Regions from separate parts of the Microbacterium sp. 22195 genome, predicted to be linked through region 1. Evidence: riboswitches for the same ligand, from Rfam matches in the RefSeq annotation. Region 1 holds a riboswitch; the other holds the start of a gene.
What was found. A riboswitch is a leader RNA that binds a small molecule or an ion and turns the genes downstream of it on or off. The one in region 1 is predicted to bind thiamine pyrophosphate.
Positions count from the first base shown of each region.

Region 1 (7,021 bases):
GCGCGCCAGTGGGCGCAGTGGCGCGATGACAGGCTCATGCCGGAGGACGCGGTCGGATCGTTCCCCGGCGCACGCCCGCTCGGCGTCGCCCGTCAGGGGCGCCGGCTGCGCAATCGCTTCCCCTGGTTCGCGTTCGTCTTCGGGCTCGTCGGACTCGTCGTGTGGCTGATCTCGGTCATCAGCGAGGCCGCCGAGGGCATCGCCGGCTGGCTGGGTGGCTGAGCGCCCGAGCCGCTGACGGGTGAGGATGGATGCATGTCCATTCCCGCAGCGCCCGTCGACGTCCCTGACCGTGTGCGCGACCTGGCAGGTGACGCCGGGCTCGAACCGGTGTGGGCGAACGACATCGGCGGTCTGACCTTCCGCGCGAGCCCCGCCGCCGGGCATCCGTTCTTCATCAAGTGGGGGCCGCGCAACGACGAGTGGAACCTGCGCGACGAGGCCGAGAGGATGCGCTGGGCGGGGCGCTGGATCCGGGTGCCCGAGGTCATCGACCAGGATCAGGATGCCACCCACGAGTGGCTCGTCACCAGGGCGATCGACGGCGACAGCGCGGTGCACCCGCGCTGGGTGGCGCGCCCCGAGATCGCGGTGCGCGCGGTCGGCGAGGGCCTGCGGGCGCTGCACGATGCACTGCCCGTCGACGACTGCCCGTGGGACTGGGCGGTCGAGAGCCGCATCGCGAACGCTGAGCGCCGCGGCATCCGCGTCCCCGAGCGCTTCCATGACGCCCCGCCGATCGACCGCCTCGTGGTCTGCCACGCGGATGCCTGCTGCCCGAACACGCTGATCGGCGACGACGGCCGCTGGCTTGCTCACGTCGACCTCGGCCTGCTCGGCGTGGGCGACCGCTGGGGCGACATCGCGGTCGCCTCGATGAGCACCGAGTGGAACTACGGGCCGGGCTGGGAGGACGCGCTCATCGAGGCGTACGGCCTCGAGCCCGACCGCGAGAGGCTGGCGTACTATCGGGAGCTGTGGAACGCGACCTGATCGGCACGTTCGTCGGCATCCTCTCCGCCCGGGTGAGCCCCGGCCGGACCCGTCAGCTCCAGACGAACCGGAAGACGCCGGATGCCACTGCTGCGGCGATCGCGATCACCATGATGGCCGACCCGCCCAGCACCGCGACCGCGTCGCGTCGATGCAGCCGCGAGGGCCGCGACCAGGTGCGCGGAAGACCGGAGCCGAACCCGCGCGCCTCCATGGCCATCGCCAGCTTGGTGCCGCGACGGACGGCGAAGACCAGCAGCACGAACGCCATCGAGAAGAAGCGGCGCAGCGCACCGTGATCACCCACACCGCGCGCCCGGCGTGCCAGCGCCATCGTGCGCCAGTCGTCCAGGAACAGCCCCAGCATCCTGGTGCCGGCGAGCACGCCCAGCACGAAGCGGCTCGGCAGGTGTGCGACCTGGGCGAGCGCGTCACCGAGCTCGGTGGGGTCGGTGCGTCCGAACAGGAGGATGGTCGGCAGGCCCAGCGCGATCACGCGCAGTGCGACGGCGACGGCCAGTTCGATCGATCCCTCGCTGATCGCGGCGACCCCGAACCGCCAGAACACGTGCCCCTCGGGCTCGGCGTACAGCAGCATGCTCAGCCCCGCGATCGGCGAGAACAGCGCGATGGGCAGCAGCCGGCGCAGCACCGTGCGCACCGGCAGGCCGGTGAGCGGCAGGCACAGCAGCTGCAGCCCGATCGCGACCAGGGCGCTGACCGGGTCGATCGATGCGAACAGCGGAACCGAGAGCAGCAGCGCCAGTACGAGCTTGGTCACCGGGTTGACGCCGTCGAGCCAGGCGGCGCGCGTCGTGCCGGAGAGAGCGGGAGCCGGGGTCTGTGCCCTCACGACGGTCACCTCGTCCCTCCGGATGCCGGGGCGCCGAGGGCGAGTTCCACCCGCTGCCCGCCGAGATGGCGCACGACCGAGTCGTCGTGACTCACCGCGATCACCGTGCGGCCCGCGGCGACCTCCTCCTGCAGCAGCTCGACGATGCCGATCCATCCGCGCCGGTCCTGCCCGAAGGTCGGCTCGTCGAGCACGATCACCTGCGGGGCGGAGGCGAGCACGGTGGCCACCGACAGCCGCCGCTTCTGCCCGCCGCTGAGCGTGAAAGGGTTGGCGAGTGCCAGCGGCGCCAGCTGCAGCCGCTCCAGCAGGTCGTCGGCGATGGCGGTGGCCTCGGCATCCGACTTCTTCAGCGCTCGCGGTCCGACCGCGAGCTCGTCGCGCAGCATGCGGGCGAGGAACTGATGCTCGGGTTCCTGGAACACCGTGCCGATGCGGGTGAGCAGCTCGCGCGAGGTCCAGCGCGACGGGCGCCGGCCGGAGCGCCCGGCCAGATCGGATGCCGAGGACACCGTGCCCTCGAGCTCGGGCAGCAGGCCCGCGAGCGTGAGCGCCAGGGTGGACTTGCCCGCCCCGTTCGGCCCGGTGATGACCGTGGCCGCGCCGCGCGGCACGCTCAGGTCGAGTCCGGTCTGCACGGCGGTGCGCCCATCGCGCGCCACCGCGAGAGATGCGGTCTCGAGCACGGCATCCGCTCCGCTGCCGACAGGTTCCAGAACCGGCAGGGGGATGCCGCGGTCGGGCACCCACACGCCGGCATCCGCCAGCGCCTCGCCGTAGCGGCCGAAGACCTCCGCCGGCGTCCCGTCCGCGAGCAGGCCGCCATCGGCGGCCAGCACGATCACGCGGGTCAGCAGATCCGCCCAGATCTCGGTGCGGTGCTCGACGACGACGAGCGTGGCGCCGGTGGCATCCAGAATCCGGCCGACGCTCTCGCGCACCTCCCGCACGCCCTCGGGGTCGAGGTTGGCGGTCGGCTCGTCCAGCAGCAGCAGCCCCGGCCGCATGGCCAGGACGCCGGCCAGCGCGAGCCGCTGCTTCTGCCCGCCGGAGAGCATCTTGGTCGGCCTGTCCAGCGGGACGTCGAGACCCACCGCCTCGAGCGCCTCCGCCACCCGGCCGGGGATCTGCTCGGCCGGGACGGCGAGGTTCTCGCATCCGAAGGCGACGTCGTCGCCGACCTTGGAGAGCACGACACCGGCATCCGGGTCCTGCAGCACGAGTCCGATCGCGCCGCGGCGGGCCTCCGGCGCTGCGCCGTCGACGAGCAGCGAACCGGTGCGCTCGCCCTCCTCCGCGTCGCCGAGCACGCCGGCGAGACCGGCGAGCAGCGTCGACTTGCCGGCGCCGGAGGCACCGAGCAGCAGCACGCGCTCGCCGGGCTCGATCGTGAAGGTCGCGTTGCTGACCGCGGGAAGACGCCGGCCCGCGTAGCGCCAGCCCCATCCGTTCGCGGTGACGCGAGCCGGAGCCGTCACGCTCAGACCTCCTGGCGCGCTTCCCGGCCGGCGGCGAATCGGCTCAGCGCGCCGGTCGCGGCGAGCGCGCGGACGAGCAGCCAGCCGACCAGGCCTGCCAGCAGCGCGCCCGAGACCGCCAGGGTGCCGAGGTAGATCGCGTTGAACTCGAAGGACTTCAGGAAGTTCGGCGAGGAGCCGTAGAACATCTCGAAGATCCAGGCCGCCGCGCCCGCGCCGACCCCGGCGAGCATCGCCACGGGGAGCGTGAACCGGCGGTAGAGGAACAGGGCGAAGATCAGCTCCGCACCCAGGCCCTGCACGATGCCGGAGAGCACGGTGGAGACACCCCACACGTTGCCGATCAGCATCGAGATGATCGCGGCGACCACCTCGACGACCAGCGCGGCACCGGGCTTGCGGATCACGAGACCGCCGATCACGCCGCCGATCAGCCAGATGCCGACGGCGATCCCGCCGAGGCCCGGGGTGACGGCGTCGGCTGCGCCGAACCAGGCGCCTCCGACGATGTTCCAGCCCCAGAAGATCAGGCCGGTCGCGACGCCGAGAACGGCTGCCACGACGATGTCGACGACGCGCCAGCGCGGCTGCGCGACAGCGGTGACGCCCTGTGCGGCGGATGCGGACATGGATGCACTCATCTGAACTCCTCCCTGCGCCGGCATGATCCGGATCAGGTTCGACGGTCGAAGCGCGGGTCGCTTCCTCTCAGCCCGGCACGCCGGACTCCCGTGGTTGTGCCCTCGATTCTAGTCGGTTCGTTCACGGGGATGGTTGGTAGCGTGTATCGGGTGACTGTCTCCCCCGAGTTCACACGCCCTGCCACGCGCCGTTCGCTGCGCGAGAAGTCGCGCGCGCACGCCGGGCCCGCCTCCGAGCCGGCCGCCGCGTCCGCCGACACGACTCCGGCGGGGACCGCGATCATCACCACCACCCCGTTCAGCGGCGATACTGGCGCTGTGGATGCCATCGATGGGACGCCCACGCCGGAGCAGGACGCTCCGGGACCGGCGGATGCCGCACCCGACGCTGCCGCCGAGCCGACCGCGCTCGCGGACGAGCCCTCCGACCTGCTCGACGACCCGACCGCTCCCGTGCACGTGATCCCCGATGCCGGTGCCGCGCGAGCAGCCGCATCCCCGTCCGGCGATGGCCTCCCGCCTGCGGAAGCACTCGCCGACCCCCGGCTGCTGGGCGCCGAGGACGCCGTCGCGGTTCCGCCCGTCGACGACTCCGCCTCCCCCGCGATCGCCGACCTGTTCGGCGCGCCCGTGCAGCCGGAAGCCCGGGAACTGTTCGATGAGCCTGCTCCCGTGACCGCTGAGGAGCCTTCCCCCCTCTTCCTGAGCGACATCGAGAACGCCCTGGCCGCGGAGGCCGACACCACCGAGGTGTCCGAGCCCGAGGTCGAGGCGCAGCCCGCCCAGGTGACGGCGTGGGCCGATGACCGGCATCCGATCACGGCGCTGACCTGGGTCGATCCGCTGAAGGTCGGGGCGACGCCGTCCGCCGAGCCGGAGACCGCTCCGGCGCTGTTCGCCGGGGCTCGTCTCGCGCCCACGGGGCGACGGCTGCGGCTGGTCCTCCCCCTCGGGGTCATCGGCGCCCTGTGCGCGAGCTACGTCGGCGGCACGCTCCTCGCCCCGCTCGACAACGTCGCACCGGCGGTGCAGAGCGCGACGGTCGAGATCGCCGCGGCACCGGCCGCGATCGTGACCTGGCCCGCCACGGGGAGCGCCGCAGTGGCGGTGCTGGGAATGAACCCGGTGGCGTCCACCACCGACCGGGACCAGATCGCGAGCCTCAGCAAGGTCGCCTCGGTGATGATGGTGCTCGACAAACTGCCCCTGAAGGTGGGCGAGCAGGGACCCAGCTACGCCTTCACCAAGGCGGACCAGCGCGACTTCCTGGACTACCGCCGTTCGAACCAGTCCTCGCTCGATGTGCCCGTCGGCGGCAGCCTGACCGAGTACCAGATGCTCCAGGGTGTGCTGCTGGGGTCGGCGAACAACTACATCGACCGGCTCGCCAGGGAGATCTGGGGCTCGGAGGCCGCCTTCGCCGACGCCGCGGCGAAGTGGCTGCGCGACAACGGCATCGAAGGCATCACGCTGGAGAATCCCTCCGGGTTCAGCAAGTCGAACGTCGCGACTCCCGAGGCGATGCTGCGCCTCAGCGAGCTGGCGATGCGCAACCCGGTCTTCGCGGAGATCGTCGCCACGCGCACGGCCGAGATCCCGGGCGTGGGCACCGTGACCAACACCAACAAGATGCTCGACGATCCCGGCGTGATCGGCATCAAGACCGGAACGCTCGATCACTGGAACCTGCTGACGGCCAAGGAGGTGAAGGTCGGTGACACGACCGTGCGCCTGTTCACCTCGGTGCTCGGGCAGGACAGCAGCAAGGATCGGCTCGCCGTGACCCGGGAACTGCTGGCCGGCATGGAGAAGTCGCTCGCCGATCAGCCGGTGTCGGTGCCGAAGGGCACCGTCGTCGGGAAGGTCACGACCGAGTGGGGCGGCGAGGTGAACCTCGTCACGGACTCCGACGTGCGCGTGGTGCTGTGGAACGGTGCGACCGCCACCGCGACCTCGGATCTCGCACTCGGGTCGAAGACCACGGCCGGGGCGAAGGCCGGCACGCTGAGCGCCAAGGGCCCGGTGAACACGGCGGAGACCACGGTGTCGCTCGCCAAGGAGGTCACCGCCCCGAGCATCTGGTGGCGGCTGACGCACCCGCTCGAGCTGTTCGGCATCGACAAGCAGTAGGTTCCGCCGCCGCAGACACGAGAACGCCCGCCCGGAAGGGGGCGGGCGTTCCGCATGCGTCGGTCAGGGTGCGGCGGCTCAGGTCCGGTCGGACTCGGATGCCGCGGACTCGGCCTCGCGCACGGCCTCGGCCAACTGTGGGGCATCCGCCGCCTCGGCGATCGCCTCCTGGGCGGCATCCTCCTGCGCGGCATCCTCGGCATCACCCGAGACGACGACCGGCGTGCTGCCGGTGAGAGCGTCCTCGGCGTCGATGTCGGATGCCGCCTGCTCGAACTGCGACTGGTACAGGCGCCAGTAGGCGCCCTGCGTGGCGATCAGCTCGTCGTGGGTGCCCTGCTCGACGATGTCGCCGTGCTCCATCACGAGGATGAGGTCGGCGTCGCGGATCGTCGAGAGACGGTGCGCGATCACGAACGAGGTGCGACCCTGACGTAGCGCCGCCATGGCGTGCTGCAGCAGCAGCTCGGTACGGGTGTCGACCGCGCTGGTGGCCTCGTCGAGGATGAGGATCGACGGCTGGGCGACGAACGCGCGGGCGATCGTGATCAGCTGGCGCTCACCCGCCGACACGTTCGACGCGTCCTCGTCGAGCACGGTGTCGTAGCCGTCCGGCAGCGAGTGCACGAACCGGTCGACATAGGTGGCCTTCGCGGCTGCGAGCACCTCGTCGTCGGAGGCCGACGCCTTGCCGTAGCGGATGTTCTCGCGGATGGAGCCCGCGAACAGCCACGGGTCCTGGAGCACCATGCCCGTGCGCGAGCGCAGCTCGTCGCGGCTGACCTCGGCGATGTCCTGCCCGTCGAGCAGGATGCGACCCGAGTTAAGCTCGTAGAACCGCATGATCAGGTTGACCAGCGTGGTCTTGCCCGCACCCGTGGGGCCCACGATCGCGACCGTCTGCCCCGGCTCCACCCGGAACGACA
Region 1 covers NZ_JBQEPE010000004.1:70,609-77,629, forward strand. Annotated here, with positions in the region: gene ACTJJ4_RS12970 (hypothetical protein) at 1-222, shown strand, start outside; gene ACTJJ4_RS12975 (phosphotransferase) at 256-993, shown strand; gene ACTJJ4_RS12980 (energy-coupling factor transporter transmembrane component T family protein) at 1,046-1,846, opposite strand; gene ACTJJ4_RS12985 (ABC transporter ATP-binding protein) at 1,852-3,324, opposite strand; gene ACTJJ4_RS12990 (ECF transporter S component) at 3,327-3,965, opposite strand; TPP riboswitch at 3,956-4,067, opposite strand; gene ACTJJ4_RS12995 (D-alanyl-D-alanine carboxypeptidase family protein) at 4,116-6,095, shown strand; gene ACTJJ4_RS13000 (ABC transporter ATP-binding protein) at 6,174-7,021, opposite strand, start outside.

Region 2 (7,021 bases), on a different contig from region 1:
CGGCGTCGCCGAGCCGCACGCGATGACGCTGGCGACCGTGGACCCTGACGGGCTGCCGGACTCGAGGACCCTGATCCTGAAGGACTTCGGCGACACCGGCTGGTCCTTCGCCGGGCATCGGCGCTCCGCCAAGGGCATCCAGCTCGCTGCGCATCCGGTCGCGGCGCTCTCGTTCTGGTGGCAGCCGCTGGTCCGCGCCGTGCGGGTGCGCGGCAGCGTGCAGGAGGCATCCGCGGAGGAGTCCGCGGCGGATCTCGCAGCTCGCTCGCCCGCGGCCCGTGCCGGGATCACGGCGGGCGACTGGGTGCTCTGGCGCGTCGTGCCGGAGCGCATCGAGTTCTGGCAGGGTGCGCAGGACCGCGACCATCTTCGGCTGGTGTACCGCCGGGGCGAGCACGGCTGGATCCGCGCGGTCGAGCGTGCGGAGAACGGATCGGAAGAGAAGGAGATGCGATGAGCGACTACCAGGTGACCGAGATCGGCGCGCTGGAGGACTGGCGGGCGTTCCACGGCGGTTTCGACGAGGCGCGCTCGCGCGACGGCCGCCGCGTCGTCGACCACGAGCTGACCATGCAGTACATCGGCATGACGGCGAACGCCCTGGTCCCGGGCGAGGAAGCCGGCTACTGGCATGTGCACGAGAAGGTCGAGGAGCTGTACATCTTCCTCGCCGGACGGGGCCAGATGGGGCTGGACGACGATGTCGTCGACGTGGAGGAGGGCACGGTCGTGCGCGTGGGCCAGGGCGTGTGGCGCACCTGGCGGGCAATGCCGGACAGCCCGGGCGAGCTGCGCTGGCTCTGCATCCGCGCCGGCGGCGAGCACCTTCCGCACATGCCCGACGACAGCCGTCGCGACCCGGACCGTCCGATGCCGTGGTGAGAGCACTGCTCTCGCGCGGGCGGCATCGCATCCGCTGACAGCGGAAGCACTTCCCCCTCGGGCCACCGGGATGCTGTCATGGCGTCATGACTCAGGTGCTGGTGCTCGGCGGAACCGGGTGGTTGTCGGGACGAATCGCGCGGAGGTGGCGGGACGCCGGGGCGCACGTGACCTGCCTCGCGCGGGGCGGACGCCCGGTCCCGGAGGGGACGGTGCTGCTGCGCGGGGATCGCGATGATCCGGCGGTGTACGACCGGCCGGGCGAGCAGCACTGGGACGAGATCGTCGACATCTCCTCCCGGGCACGGCACGTGCGCGAGGCGGTCGCGGCGCTCGGCGACAGCACCGCGCACTGGACCTACGTCTCGTCGATGTCGGCGTACTCCGACGACACGACCGTCGGGCTCGACGAATCCGGGCGACTGCACGAGCCCGCGCAGGAGGGCGACGAGTACGAGTACGGCGCGGAGAAGGTGGCAGCCGAGCAGGCCGTGGGCTCGCTCGGCGAGCGGGCGTTCATCGTCCGGCCCGGTCTGATCGTCGGCGAAGGGGATCCCAGCGACCGCTTCGGCTATTGGGCGGCGGCGTTCGACCGCGCGGGGAGCGACCCGGTGCTGGTCCCCGCGCTCGCCGGCAGGTACACGCAGGTGATCGACGTCGACGACGTCGCCGACCTGCTGGTGAGGGGGAGCAGGCACGGGATCGTCAATGCGATCGGCGACGCCCGGCCGCTCGTCGACGTGCTGAGCCGCATCCGCTCCGCCACCGACCACACCGGGGAGCTGCTCGAAGCCTCCGACGAGTGGCTGCGCGGGCACGACGTGGACTACTGGATGGGAGAGCGCTCCCTGCCGCTCTGGCTCCCCGCCGACATGCCCGGTTTCGCCCGCCGGGACAACGCCGCGTACAAGGCATCCGGTGGTCGCCTCACGCCCATCGACGAGACCATCCGGCGCGTGCTCCAGGATGAGCGCGCCCGCGGGCTCGATCGAGAGCGCCGCGCGGGACTGACCCGCACGGAGGAGCAGGAGCTCATCGGTCAGCTCGTGCGGGCCGACGCCGATCCGGCCGAAGACTGAGCGACCGGAGCCGGGCCCCCGATGGCGGGCGCCGGCGTCACCGGGCGCTCTGCCGGTGACGCCCTTCGCTAGACTCGCGACCAGTGACACGGGGTGCCGCATCCGCGGCTGAGAACAGACCCGTCGAACCTGATCTAGTTCGTACTAGCGAAGGGATGTCGCGAATGAGCGATCCTCTGCGTCCTGCATCCGCCACCGGCCTCGTCAGCGAGGCGGCCGACCTGCTGGGGGCGCTGCGCGCGGCGCCGCCCCTCACCCACTGCATCACGAACGCGGTGGTCACCGGCTTCACCGCCAACGTGCTGCTCGCCGTCGGCGCGGCTCCGGCGATGGTCGACATCGTCGGCGAGGCCGGGATGTTCTCGGGCATCGCCTCGGGCGTGCTCGTCAACCTCGGCACGCCGACACCCGAGCAGCGCGCGGCGAGCCTCGAAGCCGTCGCCGGCGCGAACGCAGTGGGCACGTCATGGGTGCTCGACCCCGTCGCGATCGGGGCGCTGCCGATCCGCACCGCGCTCGCGCACGAGCTCGCGCAGCAGCGCCCGACCGCGATCCGCGGCAATGCATCCGAGATCCTCGCGCTCGCCGGTCTCAGCGCCGGTGGTCGCGGCGTCGACGCGACCGACACGACGGATGCCGCAGCCGACGCCGCCCGCGCGCTGGCGCACCGGCACGGCAGCGTCGTGGCGGTGTCCGGTCCGGTCGATCTCATCACCGACGGCGAGCGTGTGCTGCGTCTGGCGAACGGCGACGAGCTGCTCACCCGGGTGACCGGCGGCGGCTGCGCTCTCGGCGCGGTGATGGCGGCATTCCTCGGCGCCGCCCGCGGCACCGGCGCGGATGCCCTGATCGCCGTCGCGGCGGCGAGCCTCGTCTACACGATCGCCGCGGAGCGAGCGGCGGCACGCTCCGCGGGACCAGGCAGCTTCGCCGTCGCGCTGCTCGACGACCTCAGCGGCCTCCGGCCCGAGGACATCGCCGGCGCGGCCCGCATCGAGGCGGAGGAGCTGTGAACGCCGACCTCTCGCTGTACCTCGTCACCGACCCGACACTGTGCGGCGACCGCGGGGTGACCGAGACCGTGCGTCTGGCCGTCGACGGCGGCGCCCGCATCGTGCAGCTGCGCGACAAGGAGGCGACGGATGCCGAGACCGTGACCCGGCTGATCGAGCTGTCGCGCGTCATCGACGGACGCGCCCTTCTCGTGGTGAACGACCGGCTCGACGCGGCGATCGCCGCCCGCGAGGCCGGCGCTCGCGTCGACGGCGTGCACCTGGGACAGGGTGACGCATCGGTGCTCCGCGCCCGCGCCGAGCTCGGCCCCGATGCGCTGATCGGTCTCACCGCCAACAGTCCTGAGCATCTCGAGGCCGTGCTCGCGCTTCCGGCGGGCACCGTCGACTATCTCGGGGTCGGCGTGATCCGCCCGACCAGCACCAAACCCGACCATCCGCCGGCACTCGGGGCGGACGGCTTCCGCGCGTTCGCCGCCGCCAGCCGGCTGCCGTGCGTCGCGATCGGCGGCGTGGGCATCGACGACATCGAGGAGCTGCGGGATGCCGGCGCGGCGGGCCTCGCCGTCGTCTCGGCGCTGTGCGCGGCCGAGGACCCCGCGCAGCGCGCCGCCGAGTTCGTGAGCCGCTGGCGCGCCGCCGGCGTGCCACGCGTGCTCAGCATCGCCGGCAGTGATCCGTCCGGCGGTGCGGGCATTCAGGCCGACCTGAAGTCCATCGCCGCGAACGGCGGCTACGGCATGGCCGCGCTCACCGCTCTCACCGCCCAGAACACGCAGGGGGTCCGGGGCGTTCACGTGCCGCCGCCTGAGTTCCTGCGCGACCAGCTCGACGCGATCTCGGACGACGTCGTCATCGACGCGGTGAAGATCGGGATGCTCGCGAACACGGAGGTCATCCGCGTCGTCGCCGACTGGCTCGACACCGCGCGTCCGCCGATCGTGGTCATCGACCCCGTGATGATCGCCACGAGCGGCGACCGGCTGCTGGACGCCGAGGCCGAGCGGGCGCTGGGCGATCTGCTGCGTCGCGCCGACGTGGTGACGCCGAACCTCTCCGAGCTGGGCGTGCTGACCGGTCGCGAGCTCGGCGGCTGGGAGGACGCGCTCGCCGCGGCATCCGTGCTCTCCGCCGCGATCGACGCGCAGGTGCTCGTCAAGGGCGGACACCTCGAGGGCGCTGATGCGCCCGACGCGCTCGTCGGACGCGGCCCGATCGTCGAATTCCCCGGTGCTCGCATCGACACCGCGAACACGCACGGCACGGGATGCTCGCTGTCCTCGGCGCTCGCCACCCGTCTGGCGCGCGGCGAGTCTCCCGCAGCCGCCGTCGCCGCATCCCGGGACTGGCTGCGGGAGGCGCTGCGCACGAGCGACGAGCTGTGCGTCGGTCGCGGACACGGCCCCGTCAACCACTTCGCCGGGCTGTGGCGACGCGGCGGCCTCGAGACGGCACCGGTGGCCGAGGACATCCGCTCGGAGTAGTGGCGGAGCATCGCGAGCATCCGGCGCGACATCGACGAGCTCCCGTTCATCCGCGCCCTCGCCGACGGAACCCTCGATCGCGAGCTGTTCCTGACCTACCTCGCCCAGGACGCCCTGTACCTGCGTGAGTACGCGCGCGTGCTGGCGGAGGCCGCCCGTCTCGCCCCCACCCCCGAGGAGCAGGCGTTCTGGGCGGAGTCCTCGCACGGCTCGATCGCCGGTGAACTCGAGCTGCACGCCACCTGGCTGACGCCCGAGACGGGGATCTCGGCTGCGACGTTCGCCGCCGAGCCGAGCCCGGTGAACACCGCCTACCTCGACCACCTCCGGGCCGCCGCGTTCTCCGGCGACTACCCCGTGCTGATCGCGGCGATCCTGCCGTGCTTCTGGCTGTACACGGATCTGGGGCGCCGGCTGCACGCCGGCGACTTCGGCGCATACGCGACCGATCCGCGGCATCCGTATGCCTCGTGGCTGACGACATACGCTGACCCCGGCTTCGCGATCGCCACCGAGCGGGCGATCGGCCACGTCGTCGCGGCAGCCGCGGGTGCCGACGGGGAGCGCAGGCGACGGATGCACCGGGCGTTCGTCGCTGCGGCCGAGCACGAGCGGGCGTTCTTCGATCTGCGCTGAGCCGAGCGGGCGGGGAGCGTGCGGCGGGCGGAGAGTGTGACGCCGCGGATTTGCGGATGCTGCGCGATCGGCGCTACTGTCGCGTCATGCCCTCGGCCGCACACCTCTCGCTGACGCCCCTTCCGGGTGTCGCTCCTGTGCGCCGACGCCGCGCCGGCCGCCGACTCTAGGCGACCCCGCGCAGCCCGTTCCGCGATGGTTCGAGGCCGGAGCCGGTGTCGCCGCCCCGGTCCACTGTCACTGGGTCATGCCCGTCATCGGGCGCGACTCGACCGTTAAGGTAGAACCATGACGTACTCCGTCGCCGTCTCCGGCGCATCAGGCTATGCAGGAGGCGAGATCCTGCGGCTTCTCGCCGCGCATCCCGACATCGAGATCCGCACCGTGACCGCGCACTCCAACGCCGGTCAGCCGCTCGTGCAGCACCAGCCGCACCTGCGCTCGCTCGCGCATCTCACCCTTCAGGACACCACACCCGAGATCCTCGCCGGGCACGACATCGTCTTCCTGGCGCTGCCGCACGGGCAGTCGGGCCAGTACACGGATGCCCTGGGCGAGGTCCCGCTCGTGATCGACGCGGGCGCCGACCACCGGCTCACCTCGCAGGATGCGTGGGACGCCTTCTACGGCGGAGACTTCCACGACCCGTGGACCTACGGCGTCCCCGAGCTGCTCGTGAACGGCGGGAAGCAGCGCGAGAAGCTGCGCGGCGCGACCCGTATCGCGGCGCCCGGCTGCAACGCCTCGACCGTGAGCCTCAGCCTCGCGCCCGGCGTCGCGGCGGACGTCATCGATCCGTCCGACATCGTCACCGTCCTCGCCGTCGGACCGTCCGGCGCGGGCAAGAGCCTGAAGACGCACCTGCTCGGCAGTGAGCTGCTCGGCACCGCCAACCCCTATGCGGTCGGCGGTACGCACCGGCACATCCCCGAGATCCGCCAGGCGCTCGCCGCGGCCTCGGATGCGTCGCCCGATGGCATCCGCATCTCGTTCACCCCGGTGATCGTCCCGATGGCCCGCGGCATCCTCGCCACGTCCACGGCGCCGATCGCCGACGGTGCGACCGACGCGCAGATCCGCGACGCCTGGGAATCCGCGTACGGCGACGAGACCTTCGTGCAGCTGCTGCCCGAAGGCCAGTTCCCGCGCACCGCGGATGTGCTCGGCGCCAACACCGCGCTGATGGGTATCGCCATCGACCGCGCGGCGAACCGCGTGGTCGTCGTGACCGCGGTCGACAACCTCGTCAAGGGAACCGCCGGCGCCGCCGTGCAGTCCATGAACCTCGCGCTGGGCCTTCCCGAGGACCGCGCCCTCACCGTGAACGGAGTAGCGCCGTGAGCGTCACCGCGCCCCAGGGATTCGAAGCAGCCGGCGTCGCCGTCGGCCTGAAGAGCACCGGCAAGCCGGACGTGGCCGTGGTCGTCAACCGCGGTCCCCGCAAGGTGGGAGCGGCGGTCTTCACGAGCAACCGCGCGAAGGCGAACCCCATTCTGTGGTCGCAGCAGGTCATCGCGGACCGCACGGTCGAGGCGATCGTGCTGAACTCCGGCGGGGCGAACTGCTTCACCGGCGCATTCGGCTTCCAGACCAGCCACCTCACCGCCGAGAAGGCGGCGGAGCTCCTCGAGGTGAGCGCGGGAGACATCCTGGTCTGCTCCACCGGCCTCATCGGCACCGGTGACGAGGTGTTCCGGGGCAAGGTGCTCGACGGCGTCGAGCAGGGCATCGCCGCGCTGTCCGCGGACGGCGGCCCGATCGCCGCAGAGGCCATCATGACCACCGACACGGTCTCCAAGACCGCAGTCGTCGCGCGCGACGGCTGGACGATCGGCGCGATGGCGAAGGGCGCCGGCATGCTCGCTCCGGGTCTCGCCACCATGCTCGTCGTCATCACCACGGACGCCGACCTCGAGGCGTCCGAGGC
Region 2 covers NZ_JBQEPE010000011.1:10,015-17,035, reverse strand. Annotated here, with positions in the region: gene ACTJJ4_RS18465 (pyridoxine/pyridoxamine 5'-phosphate oxidase) at 1-457, shown strand, start outside; gene ACTJJ4_RS18460 (cupin domain-containing protein) at 454-882, shown strand; gene ACTJJ4_RS18455 (NAD-dependent epimerase/dehydratase family protein) at 969-1,961, shown strand; TPP riboswitch at 2,041-2,134, shown strand; gene thiM (hydroxyethylthiazole kinase) at 2,126-2,974, shown strand; gene thiD (bifunctional hydroxymethylpyrimidine kinase/phosphomethylpyrimidine kinase) at 2,971-4,458, shown strand; gene ACTJJ4_RS18440 (TenA family protein) at 4,468-5,094, shown strand; gene argC (N-acetyl-gamma-glutamyl-phosphate reductase) at 5,383-6,435, shown strand; gene argJ (bifunctional glutamate N-acetyltransferase/amino-acid acetyltransferase ArgJ) at 6,432-7,021, shown strand, end outside.
Region 2: another riboswitch for thiamine pyrophosphate. It lies ahead of thiM (hydroxyethylthiazole kinase); the one in region 1 lies ahead of ACTJJ4_RS12990 (ECF transporter S component).